3 regions of the Arthrobacter sp. P4_F11 genome follow, and region 2 is predicted to be linked to each of the others. Evidence: riboswitches for the same ligand, from Rfam matches in the RefSeq annotation. Region 2 holds a riboswitch; each other region holds the start of a gene.

Region 1 (6,165 bases), on a different contig from region 2:
GGACGTGCACCGCGATGAACGCCGTCGCCGTCGCAGTCCGTTCCGCCAGGTCACGGACTTTGCCGCGGCCAGCGGAGTCGGGCAGAAGGCCGGGATCGCACTGGCCGCAACTGGTCTGGTTCTGACTGTGACGGTCCCCGTCACGAGCCCGGTGATGGCTTCGAATCCGGGAGAATCCGGCGCGCTCTCGGCTGCCGTGCAGCCGGATGTCACCGCTGCCGCTGCCGCCAAAGTCGACTTCAACCGCACGGCCGTCACCACGAAGGGTGATCCGGACGGGAAACTCAAGCAGCTGCTGAGCGCCCAGTCTGTGGGCACCATCACCCGCGCGGCATCGGCCGGCACCCTGGGTGCGCCGCTCGACCAGCTGGTCACGGCCTCGCCCTTCGGCTACCGCGTCAGCCCCATTACCGGGGGCGCGGGGGAGTTCCACCGCGGCCAGGATTTCGCCGCCCAGTGCGGCACGGCGGTCCACGCGGCCGCCAGCGGCACCGTGACCTTCAACGGCTGGCATCCCTTCGGCGGGGGGAACCGCGTGGTCATCGATCACGGCAACGGACTGGAGACCACGTACAACCACCTGTCCTCGGCCTCGGTCAAGGTCGGCCAGAAGGTTTCCCGCGGTGACGTCGTCGCCATGAGCGGGACCACCGGCGCCTCCACCGGCTGCCACCTCCACTTTGAAGTGATGGTCAACGGCGAAGTCGTTGACCCGCTCGGCTGGCTCTAGAAAGACGATGGGCAGCTCTCAACTTCTTGTGACACGCCGTGATCTGAATGTGACATTGGATCCGGACTGCTGTAGGGTTTGAAGCACGCCAACTTTTCCGAAGTTGGCGCTCTTGAGTGGATTGCCTAGCTCTGCCACCGCTCAAGGTCCGTTCGCATTACATCGTCTGGCAGGGGCGGGGGAACCAATTTTGGCCTTCGAAAGAAGGCCTTGGGGTTAAGTCGCAAAGCTTCCCAGGAAGCAGCGCGGCCGGGTGACTCCCATCCGAATCCGACAGCTCACCTCGTAGGCATTGGGAGAGGCTACTTTCGTGTCTTCACGCCACAATTCTGCGCGCATGCGCACCGGCGAGGCTCTGTCGAGCCCGCTGGAATCCACATCACGTGCCGCCCTTGCCGGCGCCCGGATTGGATCACGTTCCGCAGGCTCAATCTCTACCGAGCCCGGACAGCATGCAGTTTCCGCTTTTGGCGCGTCTTCGCAGTACACCCTTCGCTAAGTAACCCATTTCGGGGCGATCCGGCGTACCCCCAAGATGCCGGAGCGTCCTCAGTCCGTGCCCGAAAGCGCGCGGTCCAAGGATCACGAAAGAGAGAACTTAATGACTACTCGTGCAAACGTTGCACGGCACCGCGCCGAGGTCACCAAGACCAACTCGCTGGCTGTAATTGCTAAGGCTGTCGGCGACAACGCCGGCGGCGTGGGCCGTCAGGCCGCGGTCATCGCCGCAGCTTCCGGTCTGGTCCTGACCAGCGGAATCGCAGCCAACGCTGCTGAAACCAATGTTCAGCGCGAATCCACCTCCGCTTCGGCCCTGGAAGTCCAGTCCGCAGCTCCGGCCACCATCTCGGCCGCTTCCACCATCGCGATCTCCTACGAGAAGCCCGCCGTGACCACCACGCCGGCTCCCGTCGTCGAGGCTCCCAAGCCCGTCGTGAAGGTCCAGGACGCCACGGCCACGGCCACCCGCGCCGGCGGCACCGAGCTGGGCGTCAGCGGCGGCGTCGCTGCCCAGGCCCCCGCGGGCATCGGAAGCGGCGCAGGCGCGACCATCGCCGCTGCTGCCTACGCACAGATCGGCGTGGCGCAGGACTGCACCGCCCTGGCCACCAACGCCCTGGCCGCGGCCGGCATCCACTACCACGGCTGGCCGGCAGGTTACCTGTCCCTGGGCCGCACCGTGAGCGCCGCCGAGGCACGCCCGGGCGACCTCGCCTACTACCAGAACGGCGGCGTGGGCATGGCTCACATCGCGGTCTACGTCGGCAACGGCATGGCAGTGCACGGCGGCTGGAACGGCGGCACCACCGCGCTGTACAGCGTCAACGTCGGCTCCGGCCCGGTCTTCATCCGCGTCGGCGCCTAAGCACGAACCCCAGCATTCCGAAAGACCCCCGCCTCCAGGCGGGGGTCTTTTGCGTTGCCGCGCAGTGAACTTTCCGCGCTGAGGACCGCGCCGGTGAAAAAATATTCGGTGATCCAGCACTTGAGTGTTTACTCTTGTGTTGTCGATCCATAGCCCGACCATGCAGAGGGCAGCCGGCCCTCGTGCCGCTGGCGGGTGCGGCCGTGAAGAGGTATGCGGATGCGCACTCTCGTTCTGAATGCTGGATATGAACCGCTGGCGGTCATCACCTTCCGCCGGGCGCTCGTCCTTGTCCTGACCGGAAAGGCCAGCGTGGTGGCCGAAGGGGACGACCCCGTGGTCGGCCCCCAGGACATTTTGGGCCGCCCGTCCGTGATCCTGCTGAACCGCTACATCCGGCCCAGGTATAACACGATGACTGCGGTGAGCCGCCGCGGCGTGCTGCGCCGGGATGCCCACCGCTGCGCGTACTGCGGCAAGGCTGCCCACACCATCGACCACATCCAGCCCAAATCGCGGGGCGGAGCCGACTCCTGGGAGAACCTGGTGGCGGCGTGCCTGCGGTGCAACAACGCCAAGAGCGACCATACGCCGGCGGAGATGGGCTGGAAGATCGGTTTTGTTCCGGGCCCGCCAAAGGGTGCCATCTGGCAGATCAAGGAACTCGAGAAGCCGACGCCGGCCTGGGATCCGTTCCTGCTGCCTGAATCGGCTGCCTGATCTGCCTCCTTGCTGGCTGATCAGCCGGTGGAGACGCTGCCGGCGCACGTTACGGCTTGTTCAGTGGCCGCTGGCGCCGGGCTAGGCTGAACCGATGGAGTTCGATGCCATCATTCTCGCCGGGGGGCGGTCCTCACGCCTCGGCGGCGTGCCCAAATCCGGGCTGATCTACGACGGCGCCACCCTCCTGGAGCGGTCACTGCGGGCCGCGGGCGCGGCGGGGCTCACCGTCGTCGTCGGCCCCGACCCCGGGGGCCTGCCCGGCGGCGTCCTGACCTGCCGGGAAGAGCCGCCCTTCGCGGGTCCGGCCGCAGCCATCGCGGCGGGGCTGGCCGCCCTGGCCGCCGATCACGCGAGCCGGCACGCAGCCGCCGCGCCCTATACCCTCGTCCTGGCGTGTGACATGCCCCGGTCGGAAGGCGCGGTCCGTGCCCTGGCCGAGGCGCTGGCCGCGTCTGCTGCAGGCACGCCGGAAAGGGGTGGGGCCGACGGCGTCATGGCCGTCTCGGCCGACGGCCGGAAGCAGCCGCTTGCGGGCTTTTATGGCACGGCTGGGCTACAACGTTCTGTCGCGGACGCCGCGTCCCGGGACCGGCTGGAAAACGCGTCGGTGTTCGCCCTTCTTGCTAGGCTGGACGTGCGGGAAGTTCGCGTTCCCCCGGGTTCCACGGATGACGTCGACACCTGGGATGACGCGTCCGCACTGGGGGTATCCGGCAGGATTCCCGACGGCGGTCCGGGCTCCGGCCCGGCTATGCACAGCTGAACTCGACCATGGAGGCAAACGGTGAAAAGCCAGGACGAAACACTGGAAGACTGGTGCCGTGCCCTGCTCCAGGCCCTGGAGCTGGACGACGTTGAGATTGACGTGAATGAGGTCCTCGCCCTGGCCGGCGTGGCCGCCCATTCCGTGGTGCGCCCGGCGGCACCGCTGACCACATTCATTGCCGGCTTTGCGGCCGGCCTGGCCTCCGGCTCCGGGCAGGCCACGGACTCCGTGTCCATGGAGTCCGCGATGGCCGTTGCCCGCCGGCTCGCCAAGGACTACGCAGCCGCCGAAACTTCCGGGGCATGACGGCTGCGGCCCCGGACGGCAATGGCCCCGCCACCGCCGCAGGTGAAGATGGCGTCAACGATAGCGGCGGAAATGGCGTCAGAGATGGCGGTGGAGAGGCTCTCGTAGACGGCCCTGGAGGCCCTCACATCGCGGACCAGGACACCGCGGACGAGGACGCAGGGGACGAGGACACTGCCGCGGAGCCGCACAGACACCTGGCCCACACGTGGCAGGAGGCCCGGCAACTCGCGTTCGAGTGCGCCGTTCCCATCCCGGCCGCCCCTGTTCCGCTGCGGCAGACGCTTGGCCGGACGCTCGCGGCGGACGTCGTTGCCCGGCAGGACATGCCCCATTACGCTTCCTCTGCCATGGACGGTTGGGCCGTCAACGGCAGCGGGCCCTGGATCCTGGCCGAACCCGGCCAGCGTCTGGCCCCACATCAGGCCAGCCCGATTGCCACCGGCGGCCTCATCCCGCCCGGGGCCAAGGCAGTGTTGCGCAGCGAAAGCGGCATCATCGACGCCGACGACGACGGCCTGCCCGTCCTGAAGCTGGGCGGCACCGCGAAGCCGGGAGACCCGCGCAACGGCGACCACATCAGGAAGGCCGGGGAGGAAGCCGCCGCCGGGGACGTCCTGATCAAGGGCGGCACGGTCCTGAACCCGGCCCATCTGGCGCTCGCCGCGCTGGCCGGAAGTGACGCCCTCCCCGTGCTCGGCAAGGCCGTGGTCCGCCTCGTTTTCACTGGCTCCGAGGTCGTGACGAGCGGGATACCGGCACCCGGGCAGGTCCGCGACACCTTCGGACCCCAACTGGCCGCCGTGGTGGGAATGCTCGGCGGGATCTGTACCGAAGAAGTGAAAGTCGGCGATACCTACGCCGAGTGGCTCGCCGCCCTCGAGGACACCGATCCTGCCGGTGAAAACCTTCCTGCCGACGTCGTGATCACCACCGGCGGCACGGGGCGCTCCGGGACAGACCACCTCAGGCGCTCGGTCGCCGAGCTCGGCGGCCGCCTGCTGATCGACGGAATCGCCATGCGCCCGGGCCACCCCGCCGTGCTGGCCGAGCTGCCGGACGGCCGTTACATCCTTGGCCTGCCAGGAAACCCGCTCGCGGCCATGATGGCGCTGTCCACGATCGGTGCCCCACTCCTGGCGGCACTCGGGCACGGCGTGATCCCCCCGCTCAGCGAGGTGCCCTGCGGCTCGACGATTGACGCCGACCCGGGCCGGACCCGGCTCATGCCCTTCCGGCTGCTCTACGGCATGGCATCGCCGGCGCAGCACACCGGCCCTGGAATGATGCGGGGGCTGGCCGCCGCCGACGGTGTGCTGGTGGTCCCGCCCCATGGCGTGCAGCTGGGGGAACTCGTCCCCGCCTTCGCCCTCCCGTGGAGTGCGCCGTTGCCTGACGCTTCGGCGGCGGCCGCCGAACAGAAGCCGGCGGCGAAGCGGACCGCCAGGAAAACCGCGGCCAGCGACGGTCCGGTGGACTGGAGTGCCCTTTTGGGCTGAGCCCTGGCCTGCTGCGACGGCACCGGGACAAGGCACGCCGCCAGGATCAGGCACTTACAATGATGGAACCAACCAAAGATTCAAACAGCCGCTAGCTTCAAACAGCGGCACACAATGTTGCTTAGGAGCACCGGATGGGCCGTGTGACACAGCGCCGCAAGGTGCACAAGATCGTCCTGGACGGGTCCCCGCAGGCCCTCGAATTTCCGGTCCGGCATCGGGAGGACGTCCTTGCCGTCGAGGAACCGCTGGAAATCCGGCTCGGCAACATGTCATTCTCCGTTACCATGCGAACGCCGGGCAATGACTTCGACCTCGTCGCAGGCTTCCTCGTCTCGGAGGGGATCATCTGGTCTCCCGAACAGCTGGTCTCGCTCAGGTTCTGCGCCGGCGAAGACGCCGACGGCATGCAGACCTTCAACGTGGTGGAGGCGCAGCTCAGGCCCGACGTCGTCCGGCCCGAGACCGGACGCAACGTCTTCACCTCCAGTTCCTGCGGCATCTGCGGCACTGACTCGATCGATGCCGTTCGGAAGTCATCGCACTACAGCCCGGCACACGATCCGCTGACTGTCCCCGTCGAAACGCTCGCGGCCCTCCCGGACGCCCTCCGGTCCGCCCAGGAGGTCTTCGAAGTCACCGGCGGCGTGCACGCTGCCGGCCTCTTCAGGATCTCCGACGACGGCTCGGCCGAGTTGCTGTGCCTGCGCGAAGACGTGGGCCGGCACAACGCGGTGGACAAGGTGGTGGGCTGGGCGCTCCGCGAAGGCCTGCT
Region 2 (6,165 bases):
CAAGCCCATCACCCACAGCGACGCCGGCGGCTTGTCCACGGTGATGGCGTTGGCGGCGTCGGAGGAGCCAAAGAACCAGGCCGCCCAATCCTGCGACCCGGCCTGGGCCGCCGCGGAGTAGAACGCGTTTGCCCAGCCGGAGGCGCCGAGGTTCCACAGGTACAGCACGGCCGTGGCCAGCAGCAGCCCTGCCAGTTCCAGCCGCATCCGCAGGGCCCGGGCGCCACGGAGGGCGCGCGTGCCGCCAGCAGCCGGGGGCTCCAGTCGCCGACGGCGGTCCCGGGCTTGCGGCCGCGGCCGCCCCGGCGTGCGGGCCGGCGCCGTGTCGGAGTGGGGGCTCAGGGTGTCAGTCATGGCGGTCTACGCTCCCAGTTTGTAGACGGTGGCGTTGCCCACGGTCTGGGCCTGGTAGTTTGCCGCGACCCAGGTGGCGACCTCGGAGTTGCCTCCGCGGCCCCCGCCCATGCCGCCCATGCCGCCGGAAATGAAGTAGCCGATCTCGCCGCGGTCCACCATCGCCTGGAACTGTGCGAGCGTCGGGTAGGGGTCGCCGCCGTTCCAGCCGCCGAGCGCGATCACGCTGGTGCCGGTGGCGAGTTCCAGGCCCGCGGCCTGGGTGGCGCCGGAGACAATCGCGGACCACTTGGCGCCGGAGGACTTCAGCAGCGCGGTCAACTCCGCCGAGGACGTTTCCCCGCCCGGGCCGCCGCCCATGCCGTCACCGCCGCCCATGCCGTCACTGCCTGTCCTGCCTGCCGCCCCGAAGCCGCCGCCCATCGCGGACGCGGTGGGGCCGGACATGGGGATCGAACCGGAATGCGGCTGGGCGACGGTCGCCAGTGTCCACGCGGTGCTTCCGAGCCCGCCGGCAAGCAGGCAGAGGACCACGACGCCAGCCGTGGCGGCCTTGCGGAACCGCGCCGGGAGAGCCGCCATACCGTCCGCCCGCAGGAGCAGGGCCGCGGCGGCGAGCACGCCCAGGACCACGATGATCACCCGGAGCCCCGGAAGCCAGGACGGGTCGCGGCCCAGGAGCACGGCGGACCAGACCGAGGTGGCCAGCACCGTCACGGCCAGGACAACCCGGGCCGGCAAGTAGGCCCGGCCCCGCCACAGTTCCAGGGAACCGATGCCCGCCAGCGCGGCGATGGCGGGGGCCAGCGCCACGGCGTAGTACGGATGCACGGTGCCGCTCATGAAGCTGAAGATTCCCGCCGTGATGACCAGCCAGCCGCCCCACAGCAGGAGCGCCGCACGGGTTTTCGAGGTCCTGGCCTCGCGCCGGGTGAACCACAGGCCGGCGGCCAGCAGGATCAGGGCCGCCGGCAGCAGCCAGGACACCTCGCCGCCGAAGCTGGTCCCGAACATCCGGGTGATCCCGGCCGCGCCGCCGAAGCCGACGTTTCCGTTGCCTCCCGGGCCGCCGGGGTTGCCTCCCAGGTTTCCTCCGGCGGGCATGCCCCCGCCTGACCCGGTGATCCGGCCCAGGCCGTTGTAGCCGAACGTGAGTTCCAGGAAGCTGTTGGTCTCCGACCCTGCCATGTACGGCCGGACCGAGGCCGGGGTCAGCTGGAACAGGACAACGTAGCTTCCGGCCACGACGGCGATCCCGGCGGCGGCGGCCAGCAGGTGCAGGAGCCGGCGGCCGAGGGTGGCGGGCGCCGCCCACAGGTAGGCCAGGGCCAGCCCGGGAACGATCAGGAAGCCCTGCAGCATCTTGCTCAGAAAGGCCAGGCCGATGACCGCGCCGGCCGCGGCGAGCCACTTCCAGCCGGCCTTCTCGATGGCGCGGGTGGTGAGGTAGGCCGCCAGCAGCAGGCACAGGGTGAGCATCGCGTCCGGGTTGTTGAACCGGAACATGAGGGCGGCTACCGGGGTCAGCGCCAGGGCGCCGCCGGCGAGCAGGCCCGCGGCCGGCCCGGACACCCGCTTGATGGTCAGGTAGAGAAGCCCGACGGCGGCCACTCCCATGAGCGCCTGGGGGATGAGCATGCTCAGGGCCGAGAAACCAAAGATCCGTCCCGCGAGGGCGGGGATCCAGAGTGCGGCCGGGGGTTTGTCCACCGTGATGGCATTGCCGGCGTCGAGGGAGCCGAAGAGCAGCGCGGTCCAGTCCTTGGTCCCGGCCTGGATCGCCGCGGCATAGAAGGAGTTGGCGTAGCCGGTGGCCTCCAGATTCCATAGGTACAACGCCGCGGTGATCACCAGGAGCAGCGCTGCCGAGGGCCGCACCCAGCGGGGCTGCGGTCCGAACAGCAGCCGGCCCCGGCGGCCTTGGGCGGCCGGCGCCGGGGACGCGGGCAGATGGGTCGCGGTCCCGCCGTCTCCGGGAACCGGGTGTTGCTGTTCCTCGGCGGCCGGCGGCCTGCCGGCCGGGGAACCGCCCTGGGCTCCGGCGGTGGGGCTGATGGTTGCCGTCATTTACTTGGCCTTTTCTGTGCGGGGGAGGGAAGGATCGGGGGCGCCGGAACGGCAGCGGCGGGCCTGTGGCGGAAAACAACCAGCCGGAAGAGCAAGAACTTCACGGCCGTGGCGGCCAGGTTGGCGGCGGTGACCGTGAGCAGTTCAAGCCAGCGGTCCGGTGCCGCTCCCGATGCGGCGTGAACGAGGGCGAGTGCGCCCGAGGTCAGGGCCAGCCCGATGCCGAAGACCAGCAGCCCCTCAAAATGGTGGCGAGCCGCCTGGCTGCTGCCCTGGATGCCGAACGTGAAGCGCCGGTTGGCCGCAGTGTTGGCCACGGCGGTGGTGAGCAACGCGAGGAAGTTTGCCAGCTGCGGGTCCACGAACCCGCGGCAGAGCAGGAAGATCGCCAGGTAGGCCAGGGTGGAGGCCACCCCGATGCTGCCGAAGCGGACGAGCTGTCCGAAGAGGCTTCCGCCGGGGCTTTGTTCCTGGGCCCGCGAGGCGGCCGGCAGCGGTCCACGGGCCAGGGCCGCGCGCAGGTCGGGAACCGGGATCCGGCCCGAGACCAGGTCCCGGCTCAACCGTGCCATGCCGCGCAAGTCCGCGAGGGCCGTCTGGACGATGTCCACGCTGGAATCCGGGTCGTCGGTCCAGTCCACCGGGACTTCGTGGACGCGCAGGCCGCACTTTTCTGCCAGGACCAGCAGCTCGGTGTCGAAGAACCAGGCGTTGTCCAGCGTGTGGGGAAGCAGCTGCCGGGCCACGTCCGCCCGGATCGCCTTGAAGCCGCACTGCGCGTCACTGAATTGGGCGCCCATGAGGGCCTGGAGCAGTAAGTTGTAGCTGCGCGAGATGAATTCCCGTTTGGGTCCGCGGACCACGCGGGAGTTGCGGGTCAGCCGCGTCCCGATCGCCAGGTCGGAGTGCCCGGAAATGAGCGGGGCTAGGAGCGGGCCGAGGGCCGCCAGATCAGTGGAAAGATCCACATCCATGTACGCCAGGACCGGCGACGGCGAGGCCAGCCACACCCTGCGAAGTGCGTTTCCGCGGCCCTTTTCCGCCATATGGACCACCGTCACTTCGCGCAGCTCGCGGGCTACCCGTTCCGCGGCCTTGAGCGTTCCATCGGTGCTGGCGTTGTCCGCCACGGTGATCCGGAAGGAATGCGGGAAGGCGCCGAGCAGGTACGCGTGGAGCCGGCGCAGGCAGGCCTCGAGGTCCCGTTCCTCGTTGAAGACCGGGATGGTGACGTCCAGCAGGGGCGTGCTGGCGCGCGTATCAATGGCCGTGCGCCGGCCGCCGGTGCCGGTCAGCGCCCCGGCGATCGGGCCCGGGACCGGTGCGTCGGCCAGCGCAAGCCCCGAGGGTGCCTCGGGGGTCGCCGGGCCAGCCGGCGTCGCCGTGGAGCGGGGCAGGGTTCCTGTGGCCTGGTCTGTGAATGTCATGGCTCAACTTTCCCGGCGGCCCATATGAGGGCTTTAGGGTCAAGCTGTGCGGGGACTGTGGAATTCTGGCCCGCCGGGCCGGTCCCGCAGTGGAGACGCAAGGAGGCCCCGGATCCATGCGGATCCGGGGCCTCCTTGGCGGGGGCGGCTAGTGCCGGTTTAGTACCAGTTGTGTGCGTAGTGGAAGTTCAGGGCACCGCAGGGGGAACCGTAGCGCGACTTGACGTAGTTCAGGCCCCAGTTGATCTGGGTCCGGTAGTTAGTCATGTAATCGGCGCCGGCGCTCGCCATCTTCGAGGCGGGCAGGGACTGGACCACGCCGTAGGCGCCGCTGCTGGCGTTCGTGGCGGTGGTCTTCCAGTCGGACTCCTTGGTCCACAGCTTGTGCAGGCACTGCATCTGGCCAGGTGCCCAGCCATAGCGGCCCAGCTGGGACGCGGCGTAGGCCTGCGCGCCGGCGGGGTCGTCGATTGCGACCGGTGCGGGGGCCGGAGCGGCTGCCGGTGCCGGAGCGGGTGCCGGAGCGGGAGCTGCCGCGGGAACCCGAGCAGGTGCGGGGGCTGCCGCGGGGGCCGGAGCAGGTGCTGCCGAGGCTGCCGGCGCGGCAGCAGCGGGGGCGTGGATCAGCGCTTCGGCTGCCTTAACCTCCGAGATCTGGGGAGCCACGTTCTTTTCCGCTGGAGCGCCCGGGCCAGCCACCTGGACCCGCTCGAAGTTGAGCTTGGCCAGCGGGTCGGCGATCGTGGCCGTCTGGCTCGCAACATTCGCCGTGTGGGCGCCGGGCTCTGCCGCTTGGCTGGCGGCACCGCCACCCAGTAGCAGTGCGCACGCGGCGGTGACGACGGCGGCACGGCGGCCGGTTACACCGAGCCCGGCGGCGAACCGCGACAGGGCGGATGCCTGCTTGACCGGTTCGGCGCGGTGGCGCGACTTGGCTGCGCCAACTGAGCGGGAATGCGAACCGCCGTCAGGGCGTGTTTGTACCTGGAATTCAGTCATGGTGGCCTCTCAACGCCGGCGGAGTTAGCTGTCGGGTTCGGATGAGGTCATCCGGCCGCACGGAACATCACGTGTCGGCTTCACCCCGAGGGCGCATGAAAGCAGAATGCCCGGGAACTCTGGGTCCCCCGCCTCTGCCTGGTCCAGCGGAATCCGGGAAGCGGCAGAGTTTGGCGTCCGTCCGGATATGCGGCACCGATGGCGGCGCACGCTAACGACGCTACAGGACCTGGCCGCTTAAGTCACATTTTGGTAACAGGAGTCACAGTGCCGGGGTGTCGGGTTGCGCCGGGTTCGCGGGCCGGCCGGTCCGGGCCGTTTGCGCCGACGGCGGCCGTTCCGGTTAAGCCGGCGGCGGCGCGGCGGGCAGCCGCACGGCGAACTCCGTGCGGCCCGGCCGGGACGTGACCTCGACTGTTCCTCCGTGGGCCTCCACGATCGACTGGACGATGGACAGGCCCAACCCGCTGGTGCCCTCGGACGTCGGCGCGGCGGTCGCCGTGCCGTGACCTCCGCGGCTGCCGGAAACGGCGCCGGAGGACGAGCGTGCGGGGGCCCCGGACCCTACCCTCGCCGTCGCGACGGCAGAATCGGCGGGGACGGCTGCGGGATTCGACGCCGGATTGGTGCGCGAGGCGTCGGCCCGGGCGAAGCGGGCGAAGACCCGGCCGATAAATTCCGGGGCGATGCCGCTGCCGTTGTCTGTCACGGTGACCACGGCACTGCCGTCAGCCGAGCGCATAACGCCCGTGACCACCTTGGTCCCGGGTTCAGTGTGCTTGCGCGCATTGGATAGCAGGTTGGCGAGGACCTGGTGAAGCTGGGTCGCATCACCGCGCACCACCACGGGCTCGTCCGGAAGTTCCAGCTGCCAGATGCGGTCCGGGGCCATGACTTTCTCATCGCTGACCGTCTCGATGGCCAGTTGGGTGAGGTCGACGTCGGAGATCTTGAGCGGCTGCCCCTCGTCCAGGCGCGCCAGCAGCAGCAGGTCCTCCACGAGCGTGGTCATCCGCTCGGACTGGCTTTGCACACGGGCGAGGGACCTCTCGCCGTCGGGGGTGAAATGCTCGGTCATCCGCATCAGCTCTGTGTAGCCGCGGATGGCCGTCAGCGGGGTGCGGAGTTCGTGCGAGGCGTCGGCGACGAACTGCCGGACCTTCATCTCGCTCTCCTGCCGCGCCTCGAGAGCGTTGGAGACGTTGTCCAGCATCTTGTTCAGCGCGTAGCCCACGCTGCCCACTTCCGTTCCGGGATGGGCCGCCGACGTCGGGACGCGGACCCCGAGCGCCACCTCGCCGGCGTCCAGCGGGAGACG
Region 3 (6,165 bases), on a different contig from region 2:
GTCACCACCTCGTCGTGCGTCGTGGAGATCACCGTGTAGGCCGGACCAGGAACCGTGTCGCCAATGGAGTTGAGCTCGGTGAGGAACGGAGAACCTGCCTGCTGGTCGGCGCAGGCCTGGCAATTCGACCCTCCCACTGAGGTGGCCGGCGGAACGGCGTCCGGTGTCGGCGTGATGAGCCCGCGGGTTCCGTGGTTGGACGGGGCGATGCCCACAAGGTGGTTCACCTTGTCCGCGCCTCCAATGAATCCGAGGTAGTAGCGCGGCATCATGCCGCCCTGGCTGTGGCCCACGAGATCAACTTTCCTGGCACCCGTCGAGGCCAGTACCTTCTCGACAAACGGGGCGAGTTGACGGGCTGAGTCTGCCACCGGGCCCGTGGCGTCGACGCCGTTGGTCGCACCGTAGTTCAGCGCGAAAACGCAGTAGCCCTGGCTCTTTAGCGCCGGCGACATCGTCGCCCAGTTCTTCGCCATGTTTTCGAAGGTTCCCGGCACCAGGACCACCGGGTAGGGGTGGGCTGCCGAGGGCTTGCAGGACCAGTCATTCGCGCCGGGCGGCGAAACGTCAATGGTGTCGGCCTGGGCCGCCGGCACACCCATCAGGGATGCGCCAAGCAGCGCGAAGGTCGCAGCTGCCAGGGTTGCGAGTGCTGCGGGCGTTTTCGGGTATGGCACGGATTACCTCTTCGGTTGGACGCGTCATCTGTGACGGTCTGTGGGAATGGAAGTGAGGTAGGGGATCAGCCCCCGCTGTGATCCGACTCACGTCTCTCAATTCACGCTAGGGAAGGTGCTCCGCGGATCGCTGCGACATGCACGTTTGTGCATGCATTTTTCGACGGCAGTGGTGCCAGTGGGGGTTGCGTGGGGAGACTGCTGCACAGTTGTGCAGGTACGGGGATGCCGCCCGCCGTCGCCTCCGGTCCCCTCACTCTCCGGCCACCTCACTCTCCGGGCGGAAAATCGTAGGAGGCCTGGATCGTCGCCGGCGCGGTGCCGTAGGACAGGACGATCTCGTCGTGCGCCTTGAACGGGAGGTCCCGGATCCCGGCGTCGAACTTCCGGCCGTTCACGTAAACGGTCCAGCCATCCAGCGAACCCCCACCGGTGCCGGGGGCGCCGTTGCCACCGAGGACGCCCCACTCCGTCAGGAGCTGCCCGAGGGTGAAGGCCTGACCGGCGGTGGGGGACTCGATGTGGACCACGCCCGTGGTGTCGTGGGTGTGCAGTGCTGAGATGCCGTTGGCCCTGTGGTCAGCTCCGGCGGTGATGCCGATATTGGCCGCCACCGCGATGGGCTTGCCGTCCTTCAGCACGTCCAGATGTGCGTGATAGTGGTCCACGTTGCCCTCCGCCGTCAGCACCGTGAGGCCGGCCTGGGCGATCCGGCCGGGCGCCCCCGTGATGTCTAAAGCGAAATCAGGAGCCGGCGCCGCGGATGCCGCAGGTGACTCAGGCGACGGTGCGGTAGATGGCGCAGGGGCAGCGCACCCTGCCACCCCCAGCGTCATGACGGAAAGTGCGATGGCGAGTGTCAGCTTGGTGTGCATGGTTGCGTAAACCGCTTTCGATCGGAGGCTTGCCAGTTCAGTCTAGGCAGATGGTCCGGGCCCACCGCCCAGGACGGCTTGGCACCGCGTTTCCGCCGCGAGCCGCGAGGGGAAAGAATGGAAGGGTGAGTGATGCCGGCGAATTCATCGACCTCTCGCTGCAGCGCGAAGCTTCCTGGCGCCGCGCTGAGCAGCTTCAGGCGCGGCTGGAAACGGAGCCGGCGGGCAGCGGCCTCCGGTTCTACGGCACGTCCGTGGGCGCCGTACGCGGCACGGTCCGGGATGCCGGCCGCCGCTATCCCGGGCTGTCCCGCGATGAGGTCACTTTGCTGAGTTCCGAACTGTGGGGCTCCGGGCCCGGAGGCTCCGGCCGGGGGCCTGCGCCGGTTTTCGAGCGCCGGCTGGCCGCCGTGGTCCTGCTCCAGGCCAACGTGACGCTGCTGACCAACTCCGACCTCACCCGGCTGGAGGGCTTCATCCGGCAGGCGCGGGTGCGGGACCTTGTGGATCCGCTCGCCGTCGACGTCGTCGGACCTCTGGTGGACGGACTCGATGTTCTGGCCAGGGTGCGGGCCGACAGCGTGCTGGACCGGTGGGTGCGCGAGCCCGATGCCTGGCTGCGCCGGGCCGCGCTTCTCTCGCCGTTGCTGGCGCTGCGCGCGGGCGCGGGGGACTGGGACAGGTTCGTCCGGCACGCCAACGCGGTGCTCGGCGAGCCGGGCGGGACGTTCGACGCCGACGGCACAGCGGTCCGGGATGCCGTCTCCCGGGTCCTGGCAGAGATGGCAAAGCGGAGGCCGGAGCTGCAATTCACATCCGTTGGATAATAACCCTCCGAACCTTCGCCGCCGGCCCGGCTTTGGTCCAGGCATGTAGACATTCGGACTGTCAGGCCGTCGGACCCCCCGGATCGCCCTGCCCGACGGCGCTGCCGGAATTTCCGGACTTGCCGCCGGCATTTGCCGGGACCGCGAAAGTCCTCGCCGCCCGTGACCCGGCGACGGCGCTCGCGGCTATGGTGACAAGCGCTCCCACCAGCAGGGCCGCGGCCTCGCCTGGGAGCAGGACCTGAAGCTGCGTGCCGATGCTCGCCGCAGCCACCGGTACGCCAAGCTGGGCCGCCGACAACACCCCCAGCGACAGCGGGAGTCCCAGGAAAGCCAGGTCGGCGTGCGCCAGCAGGGCCCCGGCCCCCAGCAACAGGCCGAGGGCCATCATGTCCGGGTGCCCGGCCAGGTCCTTGAGCGTCAGCGATGCACCCAGCCACACGAAGAAGAGCGGACCCAGGAAGCCGTCGCTGAGCGCGAACAGTTGCCGGGCCAGCCGCCGCGGTTCGCCGACCGCAGCCATCACCAGGCCGAAAGAAAAGCCTGCCATCATCACAGACACATTGCTCCACGTCGCGACACCGGCCAGGGTGAAGAGCACGGCCAACTGGATCCGTAGCTCCAGGGCAAACTTGCGGCTTTCCGAGAGCCGGTGCACGCGCCGACGGATTCCCTGGCGCTCCAGCCAGCGCAAGCCGACAAAGAGCACTACCGCGCACCCGGTCACCACGAGGACACCCAGCGCCGCCTGGACTGCGTGGGGCGGATCCACCAGGAGCGGCAACGCCACAATGCAGGCCGTGTCGGCAATTGCCACCTGCGCTGTCATAGCGACGACATCTGGGCCGCCGAGGCGCAGGGAATCGACGATTGGAAGCACCAGGGCGGCCGACGAGGACGCCAGCAGCACGACGTAGAGGGGAGCATGTCCAGTCCCGAACAGCAGACCGATGCCGGTTCCGACCACCACCGCTGCCGCTGCGGCCACCATCGCCCGGCGGGAGCCTTTGCCGAGGGCGCCACGGATGTGCGGATCCCGCACGGGAACGTGGGTGCCTGCCACGAACATCATCAGCGCAAACCCGATATTGGCCAGCAGGGTGAACGTCGGGTCCGCGGGGTCCACCAGGGCCAGGCCTGAGCGCCCGATCGCGATGCCGGCCAGCAGCTCACCCAGCATGACAGGCAGGTGCCAGCGCGCCGGCAGGGCCAGCAGGGGGCCGGCCAGGGCGATGACGGCGATCAGCGCCAGGGACAGGAAGGTCACGGTTCTCGGCGGCCGGCCGGCGCCGGGCCTGACCGCCGTTCCACCACCGCGTAGGCCTTGCCGTCCAGGAAGGCCCAGTCGTTGACAACCATGTACCCGAGCGCGTCCACCCGGTCATTGAGGATGTGCTCGTCGAAACCCCCGTCACGCGGTTCCGCGTCCCATGTGGTCACGTGGACGTCCCCGCCGTCGAGGATCAGCAGCTCGGTGTTGACGTCGAAATCCTCTTGGGGCTGAGTGCTCAACTGGCAGATGGCGACACACTGGCTGTTCATTTTCGGGCCTCCGCTTCCGGTGGTGCTGATGGCATCATCCTATGTTCGGAAACGGCGCCGCCCTATGGGCAAATTGCGGCCCGGCATCATGGCTCCGTTACCTGAATGTGACTTTCGGGTGCGGTTCGCGCTACGGTTGATGAGTGCCTGTTGTCTCCGATACGGGCGCTCCCCAGCCGATTGCCTAACTCTGCCGCGGCCCGGGGGTAACTCGCATCAACGTCCGGCAGAGACGGGGAAACCACTTTTGACCTGCTGATATGCAGGTCTTGGGGTGAAGCCGCACAGTGCCCGCAAACGACGGGCCCGGGAGTGCGGCCGGGTGCCTCCCATCCGAATCCGACAGCTCACCTCGCAGGCATTGGGAGAGGCTACATTTTTCATGACTTCAGTCAATACTTTTGCGCGCCATGCCGCCGTCCTCGCCGCCGCATCCGGCCTGGTCCTGACCAGCGGAATGGCCGCCAACGCCGCCACCGCCCCGGTGCAGCGTGACTCTGCTCCGGCGTCGAACGTCGACGTCACCGGACAGGTCAGTGCCCCCGTCAGTGCCGATTCAAGCGTCAAGATCAGCTTCGAGCGCCCCGCAGTGGATTCTGTTGCCGCGCCGGTCATCGAACAGCCCGTCGCGCCGGCTCCGGCTCCCGCTGCAGCCCCGGCGGCGGCGCCCAAGGCTCCGGCCAAGCCCGTCATCCAGGTGCAGGCCGCTCCGGCAGCAGCTCCGGCAGCAGCGCCGGCCGCGGCGCCCGCGGGCGGACGCAACGCCATCATGCTCTCGGCCGCCTACAGCCAGGTGGGCATCACCCAGGACTGCACTGCCATGGTGGAAAAGGCCCTTGGCGCCGCGGGTAAGCCCGTTGGCGACATCGGTCCCCGCGCGTTCCTTGGCCTTGGAACCGTTGTAGCGACGCCGCAGCCCGGTGACATGGTGGTCCAGTCCGGCCACGTCGGCATCTACGCCGGCAACGGCCAGGTGGTCAGTGGCGGCATGAACGGCAAGAACCAGACCATGGTCCACCCGCTGTCCTGGCTCACCGCGACCGGCGGCGTGACGTTCGTCCGCGCCTAAGCCGCACGGCCCCGACCCGGGGCCAGGCAGTCCGGAAAGACCGGCGGTCGAGTTCCCTTGGGGGCAACTCGACCGCCGGTCTTTCCTGTCTCCGCATTCGGGGGTCCGGGATCCCGATGGCATAGCTTTCCCCGGCGCAGGGTCCTCAGGGATTCCCGCTGCCCATGAGCGGAAGCGTCAATTTCATGACGGTTCCTTCGCCGCCCGTCGCGGCCACCTCGACGGTGCCCCCGGCCGCGACGGCAATCTCCCGGACCAGGGCCAGGCCGATGCCAAAGCTCCGCTGTCCCTGTGAGGTGCCGGTGCCGGCCGTCCGCACGAACCGGTCAAAGATCCGGGCCTGATCGACGCCGGTGATTCCGGTCCCGGAGTCCGCCACCGTGATCACGGCGCGCTTCTGTTCGATTGAGGTCGTGATGGACACGCGGCCGCCCGGAGGCGTGTGGGCCAGCGCGTTGTCCGCCAGGGCCAGCACGGCACGCCGCAGCGCACTCTTCTCGATCCGGGCCAGCGGCCGGGCAGCGGCATGGAATTCCAGGCGCACCTGCCGCTGCTCTGCCACCTGCTGGAGGCTGCCGGCGACGCTGGCGGCAGCGTCGGCGAGGTCGGCAGGGGGCGCGGAGCGGTCCGGGGCCTCCGCGGTTGCCGCGAGGAGCAGTTCGTTGACAATCCCTGTCAGCGTCGCGGCGTCCTCCCGGATCCGGGCCAGGTCGTGGCTTTGCCTGGAGCCGGGCACAGTGTTGCGCTGGGCCAGCTGGATCCTGGTGTCCAGGATGGTCAATGGCGTGCGCAATTCGTGGCTGGCGTCCTGGACGAAACGCCGCTCCCTTGCCAGGGCATCACTGAGGGGACGAATCGCGCTGCGCGCGCTGAGCCACCCGACGATGCCGGCCAGCAGGATCCCCGCTACCCCGGCGATGATCATGGCTTCGAGGACATCCTTGGAATCCAGGTAGGTGTAGGCCGTCCCGGCCGTCGCCGAGCCCGGCACTTCAGGATGGGCCAGTTGGTTCGTGAGGTACAGCGCCGTGGCGGCGAGCAGCCCGAGAACCATGACCGCGCACGCAGCACTGATCCGCACCGCGACCTTGAGGGAAGCCTTGCGCAGGATGGAGTGGTCCGGATTTCCGCCGGCCGGCCAGCCGTCACTCATGGGCTTCGCCGATCTGGTATCC

Evidence for each region. A riboswitch is a leader RNA that binds a small molecule or an ion and turns the genes downstream of it on or off. The one in region 2 is predicted to bind cyclic di-AMP.
Region 1: linked by a shared signal. The riboswitch ahead of AC1DRO_RS19315 (NlpC/P60 family protein) and the one ahead of AC1DRO_RS03435 (aggregation-promoting factor C-terminal-like domain-containing protein) in region 2 are both predicted to bind cyclic di-AMP.
Region 3: linked by a shared signal. The riboswitch ahead of AC1DRO_RS00140 (hypothetical protein) and the one ahead of AC1DRO_RS03435 (aggregation-promoting factor C-terminal-like domain-containing protein) in region 2 are both predicted to bind cyclic di-AMP.

What each region holds. Positions count from the first base shown of each region.
Region 1 is NZ_JBFUJK010000021.1:43,225-49,389, reverse strand. Features, by position in the region: gene AC1DRO_RS19320 (M23 family metallopeptidase) at 1-730, shown strand, start outside; cyclic di-AMP (ydaO/yuaA leader) riboswitch at 867-1,036, shown strand; gene AC1DRO_RS19315 (NlpC/P60 family protein) at 1,332-2,096, shown strand; gene AC1DRO_RS19310 (HNH endonuclease) at 2,316-2,816, shown strand; gene mobA (molybdenum cofactor guanylyltransferase) at 2,911-3,582, shown strand; gene AC1DRO_RS19300 (DUF6457 domain-containing protein) at 3,604-3,891, shown strand; gene AC1DRO_RS19295 (molybdopterin molybdotransferase MoeA) at 3,888-5,390, shown strand; gene fdhD (formate dehydrogenase accessory sulfurtransferase FdhD) at 5,525-6,165, shown strand, end outside.
Region 2 is NZ_JBFUJK010000002.1:90,143-96,307, reverse strand. Features, by position in the region: gene AC1DRO_RS03450 (ArnT family glycosyltransferase) at 1-354, opposite strand, end outside; gene AC1DRO_RS03445 (glycosyltransferase family 39 protein) at 361-2,421, opposite strand; gene AC1DRO_RS03440 (bifunctional glycosyltransferase family 2/GtrA family protein) at 2,418-3,848, opposite strand; gene AC1DRO_RS03435 (aggregation-promoting factor C-terminal-like domain-containing protein) at 4,008-4,847, opposite strand; cyclic di-AMP (ydaO/yuaA leader) riboswitch at 4,847-5,006, opposite strand; gene AC1DRO_RS03430 (sensor histidine kinase) at 5,191-6,165, opposite strand, start outside.
Region 3 is NZ_JBFUJK010000001.1:23,559-29,723, forward strand. Features, by position in the region: gene AC1DRO_RS00115 (esterase/lipase family protein) at 1-602, opposite strand, end outside; gene AC1DRO_RS00120 (hypothetical protein) at 947-1,552, opposite strand; gene AC1DRO_RS00125 (DNA alkylation repair protein) at 1,678-2,379, shown strand; gene AC1DRO_RS00130 (cation:proton antiporter) at 2,441-3,646, opposite strand; gene AC1DRO_RS00135 (hypothetical protein) at 3,643-3,921, opposite strand; cyclic di-AMP (ydaO/yuaA leader) riboswitch at 4,093-4,296, shown strand; gene AC1DRO_RS00140 (hypothetical protein) at 4,304-4,990, shown strand; gene AC1DRO_RS00145 (sensor histidine kinase) at 5,136-6,143, opposite strand; gene AC1DRO_RS00150 (response regulator transcription factor) at 6,136-6,165, opposite strand, start outside.